One region of the Massilia sp. TWR1-2-2 genome, then DNA from elsewhere that is predicted to be linked to it. Evidence: predicted binding sites of a transcription regulator. Region 1 holds the regulator's gene; the other holds the start of a gene.

Region 1 (3,408 bases):
GCGCCATGCAGAACCAGCGCCACCCGCACAGCGGTGACGCGCTTCCAGTGCGTGCGCCGGCGCAGTTCGCGTTCGCGCGCCGCCGGGCCGGCGGCCACCAGTACCAGCGCGGCGTCGCGCTCGTCGACGACCGCGGCGCTGGCAAACTCGTTGGCCACGCCGTCGGGCGGGGAATCGGTATCGAGGCCGTACAGCACCTGGAAGGAATCGACGCCGCCGATGATCGCGTCCGCGCCCCAGCTGTTCTTGCCGCGGTATTTGCAGCGCAGCTCGGCCTGGCCGCCGGCGTTGCGGCCGACGTAGAAGATGCTCCAGCCGTCGTCGACCTCGCCGACGGCAAAACCGGCGCAGCTGACCACGCTGCCGTCGGCGGCGCCGGTGAAGCGAACCGCCAGCACGTCGCTGCCGTTGACGGCGTCTGTCAGCGGCGCATCGATGCCCTCGGTGGCGCGGCTGAGCGAACGCGCATCGATGCCGCGGACATGCGGCGGCGCCGTAGCCAGGTCGGCGCCGGCCTGGTCGCGCTCCCAATTGACAAACGCCGCCTGGCGCGCCGCGCGCGTGATGACTTCAAGCGCGTAGCGGCCATTGTCGTCGAGCCCCGCCGCGTCGACCTGCACAAGGTAGGCGGCGTTGGCCGACACCAGCAGGCCGCCGGCCAGCAGCATCGCCAGCATGCCGACGGCGCAGGCGACCATCAGTTCGACCAGGGTGGCGCCGCGCTGGCGCTGCATCGCGATCATTTGGCCGCTCCCGGCCAGGCGATGGCCACGCTGGGCGCGAATTCGCCCGCGCCGTCACGCGCATCGCTGCCGTTGGCCTCTTTGCCGCGCCATCCAAGCTTGATGACGAACGGCGCCGACGCGGCGCCGCTGCAGGCCCAGCGCAGCGCGCCGCGAGCCGGATCCCACGATTCGCTATCGCGGCATACCACTACGCGCCCGCCAGGAAAGCCGGCGTGGACGGCGTGCTTGAGGCGATAGAGTTCGGCGGCAGCCATCTCGGCGCCGCTGCAGGCGTCGCCAGGCAGGCATTGCGGGCCGGTCGGCGCGGGCGGCCCGTCGGCAGCGGCATCGTAATCGAGGTCTAGCAAAGGCGCGCCGGCTTCGGCGTTGGCGCGCATGCTGTCGGCCAGGCTGCTGGCCAGCTGCACGCCGCTCGACATCAGGCTAGCTTGGTGGCGCGTGCGCTGCGCCGCGAGCTGGGTGGCGGCGGCGCCGAGGATGCCGACGGCGAGCACGAACACCGCCACCAGCACTTCGAGGAGCGAGTAGCCGCCGCTGGAAGGCGGGCGACAACGAAGACGAGGATGACAGCGACAACGCGCCCGCAAAGCCAATCGCACCAATTCACCTCCGTAAGCTGCGCTCGTTCAGGCGCGTGCGCGGCCGGCAGTTTTACTGCAGAGCCTGCATGCTGCGTGTTGACCTGGATCGCTTGAGAACCAAGTTATCAGGCGTGTTGAAGCCAGCCGTGAGGTGGCTCAATCGTGCGGGGAAGGTGAAAAACGATGGCGCTATTTGCGCGCTTTGGGCGCTTGTCCGACTTCGGCGATCGCCTGCTGGAATTCGGCCAGGTCCTCGAAGTTCTTGTAGACGGAGGCGAAGCGGATGTAGGCGATCTTGTCGAGGCGTTTGAGCTCCTGCATCACCAGTTCGCCGACGTAGCCGCTGTCGACTTCGCGCCGTCCGCTGGTGAGCAGCTTTTCCTCGATGGTGGCGACGGCGGTGTCGATCGCCTCGGCCGACACCGGGCGCTTGCGCAACGCCAGCATGAAGCTGCCGCGCAGCTTGGCCGGCGCGAACTCGGTGCGGCTGCCGTTCTTCTTGACGATGATCGGCATCGACAGCTCGATGCGCTCGTAGGTGGTAAAGCGCTTGTCGCACTGCGCGCAGCGGCGCCGGCGCCGCACGGCGTCGCCCTCCTCCGATACGCGCGTATCGAGGACCTGGGTTTCGTCATGCTGGCAGAACGGACATTTCATGGTGGCCCTGCGTGCGCTGCTTGATCGGCGCGGGCCACCACCAGGCGGCCCGCGGGGTGCTGCAAACTGCTCAGGCGGCGTAGACCGGGTACTTGTCGGTCAGCTTCTTGACTTCGACCTTGACGCGTTCGATCGTCGCTTCGTCGTTGGGGTTATCGAGCACGTCGGCGATCAGGTTGCCCACCGTGGTCGCGTCGTCTTCCTTGAAGCCGCGCGTGGTGAACGCAGGGCTGCCGAGGCGGATGCCGGAAGTGACGAACGGTTTTTGCGGATCGTTCGGGATGCCATTCTTATTGCACGTCATGTGGGCGCGGCCGAGGATCGCTTCGGCTTCCTTGCCGGTCAGGTTTTTCGAACGCAGGTCGACCAGCATGACGTGCGACTCGGTGCGGCCCGACACGATGCGCAGGCCGCGCGCGATGAGCGCCTTGGCCAGCGCGTCGGCGTTCTTGACGACCTGGGTCTGGTACTCGACGAACGCTGGCTCGAGCGCTTCCTTGAACGCGACTGCCTTGCCGGCGATGACGTGCATCAGCGGGCCGCCCTGGATGCCGGGGAAGATCGCCGAGTTGATCTGCTTTTCGAATTCGGCCTTCATCAGGATGATGCCGCCGCGCGGGCCGCGCAGCGACTTGTGCGTGGTCGAGGTGACGAAGTCGGCGTGCGGCACCGGGTTCGGATACAGGTTGGCGGCGATCAGGCCGGCGTAGTGCGCCATGTCGACCATGAAGTAGGCGCCGATTTCCTTGGCGATTTTCGAGAAGCGCTCGAAGTCGATCTTCAGCGAGAACGCCGAGGCGCCGGCGATGATCAGCTTCGGCTTGTGTTCGCGCGCCAGGCGCTCCATCGCCTCGTAGTCGATGTCCTCTTCCGGCGTCAGGCCGTAGGAGACGACGTTGAACCACTTGCCCGACATGTTCAGCGCCATGCCGTGGGTCAGGTGGCCGCCTTCGGCCAGCGACATGCCCATGATGGTGTCGCCAGGCTTGAGCATGGCGAAGAACACGCCCTGGTTCGCTTGCGAGCCGGAGTTCGGCTGCACGTTGGCCGCTTCGGCGCCGAACAGCTGCTTGACGCGGTCGATCGCCAACTGCTCGGCGATGTCGACGAATTTGCAGCCGCCGTAGTAGCGCTTGCCCGGATAGCCTTCGGCGTACTTGTTGGTCAGCTGCGAGCCTTGCGCTTCCATCACGGCAGGCGAGGTGTAGTTTTCCGACGCGATCAGTTCGATGTGGTCTTGCTGGCGCTGGTTTTCCTTCTGGATGGCGGCGAACAGGTCCGGGTCAACCTTGGCGAGCGTGTGATCTTTTGCAAACATGAAAAAAACTCCAATCGGATATCGGTGCAGAGCACCTGGCAGTATGGATCGAAATGAGGGAGACCGGAAAACCGAACAGGCAGCCTCATCGCGCGACTTCCATCGG
Region 2 (3,408 bases), on a different contig from region 1:
GCGGTCGTCGCCGGTGTTCTTGCGCAGGTCGAGGAATTCCTCGATGTCCATGTGCCAAGTTTCCAGGTAGGCGCAGACTGCGCCCTTGCGCTTGCCGCCCTGGTTGACCGCGACGGCGGTGTCGTTGACCACTTTCAGGAACGGCACCACGCCTTGCGACTTGCCGTTGGTGCCCTTGATGTGGGCGCCGAGCGCGCGCACCGGGGTCCAGTCATTGCCCAGGCCGCCGGCGTACTTGGCCAGCAGCGCGTTTTCCTTGATCGCGTCGTAGATGCCCTCGAGGTCGTCCGAGACGGTGGTCAGGTAGCAAGACGACAACTGCGAGCGCAAGGTGCCTGAGTTGAACAAGGTCGGCGTCGAGCTCATGAAGTCGAACGACGACAGCAGGTGGTAGAACTCGATGGCGCGCGCTTCGCGGTTTTCCTCGCGCAGCGACAGGCCCATCGCCACGCGCATGTAGAACGCCTGCGGCATTTCGATGCGGACATCGCGCACGTGCAGGAAATAGCGGTCGTACAGGGTCTGCAGGCCGATGTAGCCGAACTGCAAGTCGCGGTCGGCGACCAGCGCGCGGGCCAGCTTGGCCAGGTCATAGGTGGCCAGGACCGGATCGAGCAGCTCGTTGGCGATGCCCTTGGCGATGTACTGCGGGAAGTACTCTATATAATGTGCCGCCGCTTTTGCCTGCGGCACTTCCTGGCCGAACACTTCCTTGCGGATCGTGTGCAGCAGGATGCGGGCCGTCACTTGCGAGTAGGCCGGGTCCTTTTCCATCAGCGCGCGCGCTGCCAGGATGGCCGACTTGTGCAGCTCTTCGACCGGCACGCCGTCGTACAGGTTGCGCACGGTCTCGGCGAGGATGGCGTCGGCGTCGACGTGCTTTTCCAGGCCCACGCAGGCGGCGTTGATCAGGTCGCGGACCTGGTTCATGTCCAGTGCGCGGCGCTCGCCGTTCTCAAGCACGTGGATCTGCGGTGCGGCGACCTGGGCAGAGGCGCCTTGCGCTTCCTTGGCCAGGCGGCGCTCTTCCATGTGCTTGGCGCGGTACAGCACGTAAGCGCGCGCGACGTCATGCTCGCCCGAACGCATCAGCGACAGTTCGACCTGGTCCTGCACGTCTTCGATGTGGAAGGTGCCGCCGCCCGGATGGCGGCGCACCAGTGCGGCGACGACGCTGGCGGTCAGCTGCTCGACCAGGTCGCGCACGCGCGCCGATGCAGCGCCCTGGCCGCCGGTGACGGCGAGGAACGCCTTGGTCACGGCGATGGCGATCTTCGATGGCTCGAACGCGACGACGGCGCCGTTGCGGCGGATGATGCGGTAGTCGCCATGCGACGCGATCTCTGCCGCTGCAGCGGCTGCGGGAGCCGTCGAACCTGGGGTGACGTGCAGCGAATTGGTGGAAATGTCTTGTGATGTTTGCATTGAAGCTCCCAGGGACGGCATGCAGTCGTGCTGCAGCCATTGTTATCAAGTAAACCGGCGGCGAGGCTGATCGATCAACAAATAAAAAAGCAAAAAATACCCTGCCAACCGTTGAAGCCTGATGGCAAACGACGTTAAACATGGGTTGAATACGCTGGTCGGAAACCGGTCCGAAGTGCTGGACGGGGTACAAAACTGTGCCAGGGAAGATCCCCGTGTACCACTACATCTAGTCAGAAGCGCTTAAGTGAGACTAATTGTAGTGCCTGGCCGCACCTCACGCAATACATTTCGGACACCATTGGATACTAAATATTTGATCTTTTTTTCGGTGTGGAGGCTTGACATTTTTCGGTGCGGAAAGGACGCCGACCAGCCGGTGAGCGGGCACTAACACTGCATCATTTGGAGGCAGGTTTGCGCCGCCATGGTGCGCTAGGCGCCGATGATTTCTGCGGCGGGAAGCGGGTCGGAGTCGTTCTGCCCCGCCCGAAAAGCCGTCATATCATATTGCGCTGGCGAAAAAGCAACACGCGTCGCGCCTTATTGCTCCGGTTGCTGGATATCGAGCTTTTGCATCTGGTAGCGCAACTGGCGAAAGCTGATGCCGAGCAGCTGCGCGGCCTGGGTGCGGTTGAACTGGGTTTGGGCCAGCGCGCGCACGATGATGTCGCGCTCGACCTGGATCAGGTAGTCGGGCAGGCTGTCGGGCAGGCCGTCGGGGCCAAGGGTCGGCGCGGCGGCCACCGGCGCCGGCGCGGCCAGCGCTGCCGCCGCGAACTCCGGCGACGGCGCCGGCACAGCGGTCGCCTCCCCTACCCGCGCGCTCTTGAGCGACAGGTCGGCCACTTCGACGACGCCGTCGTTGGCGAACGCCAGCGCGCGTTCGAGCACGTTCTCCAGCTCGCGCACATTGCCGGGGAATGAATAGGCGCACAGCGTTTCGAGCACCTGGGCGCCGAGCACCGCCTTCTGGCCGCCGCCGGCCAGCCGCGCCAGGATCGCCTCGGTCAGCACGCCGAGGTCGGCGAGCCGCTCGCGCAGCGGCGGCAGCGCCAGCTCGATCACGTTGAGCCGATAGAACAGGTCCTGCCTGAATTTTCCGGTTTCGACGCAATGGGCCAGGTCCTGATGGGTGGCGCTGATGATGCGCACGTCGACCGGCTGCTCGGCGGTGGCGCCGATCTTGCGCACGCGCCGTTCCTGGATCGCGCGCAGCAGCTTGACCTGCATCGCCAGCGGCAGGTCGGCCACTTCGTCGAGCATCAGGGTGCCGCCGTTGGCGGCCTGGAAGAAGCCATCGCGCTCGTCGGCCGCGCCGGTGAAGGCGCCCTTGCGGTAGCCGAAGAACTCCGCCTCCATCAGCGCTTCCGGAATGGCGCCGCAGTTGACGGCGATGAAGGGACGCGCCGCGCGCGAACTTTGGGCGTGGATCTCGCGCGCGGCCAGTTCCTTGCCGCTGCCCGATTCGCCCGTGATGGCGATCGGCGCCATCGAGCGCGCCAGGCGCGCGATCTGCGCGCGCAGTGCCTGCATCGCGGCGGAGTCGCCGATCAGCCGGCTGGGCGTCGCCGCGCTGGCGGCCGGCGGCGCCGATCCCGGGCTAGTCAGGCGCAGCGCCGAGCGCACCATCACGCGCAAATCGTCGAGCACCACCGGCTTGGACACGTAGTCGAAGGCGCCGGCCTTGAGCGCCACCACCGCGTTGTCGGCGCTGCCGTACGCGGTGACGACGGCGATCGGCGTGCCTTTGCCGCTGGCCGCCACTTCGCGCACCAGCTCGAGGCCAAGGCCGTCCGGCAGGCGCATGTCGGTCAGCACCAGCGCGTACTCGCTGGCGGCAAACAGCGCGCGCGCCTGGCCGAGCGTTTCGGCGCAGTCGACGTCCAGGCCCATCTTGACGAGCGTGATGTCGAGCAGTTCGCGCAGGTCCGCTTCGTCGTCGACGACCAGGATGCGGGGTGAAGTCATGGGGTGGCCTTT

What was found. Region 1 encodes NrdR, which represses ribonucleotide reductase genes. Its sites were predicted from a motif close to CACNANATNTNGTG; they were not measured.
Region 2: ACP7DD_RS08800 (ribonucleoside-diphosphate reductase subunit alpha) is a predicted target of NrdR. The motif match lies at 1,647-1,660, and genes of this name have one in related genera.

Annotation. Positions count from the first base shown of each region.
Region 1 covers NZ_JAFCWM010000006.1:152,312-155,719, reverse strand. Annotated here, with positions in the region: gene ACP7DD_RS07910 (PilW family protein) at 1-743, opposite strand, end outside; gene pilV (type IV pilus modification protein PilV) at 740-1,345, opposite strand; gene nrdR (transcriptional regulator NrdR) at 1,517-1,984, opposite strand; gene glyA (serine hydroxymethyltransferase) at 2,055-3,302, opposite strand; ZMP/ZTP riboswitch at 3,407-3,408, opposite strand, start outside.
Region 2 covers NZ_JAFCWM010000007.1:115,216-118,623, reverse strand. Annotated here, with positions in the region: gene ACP7DD_RS08800 (ribonucleoside-diphosphate reductase subunit alpha) at 1-1,425, opposite strand, end outside; gene ACP7DD_RS08795 (sigma-54-dependent transcriptional regulator) at 1,969-3,396, opposite strand.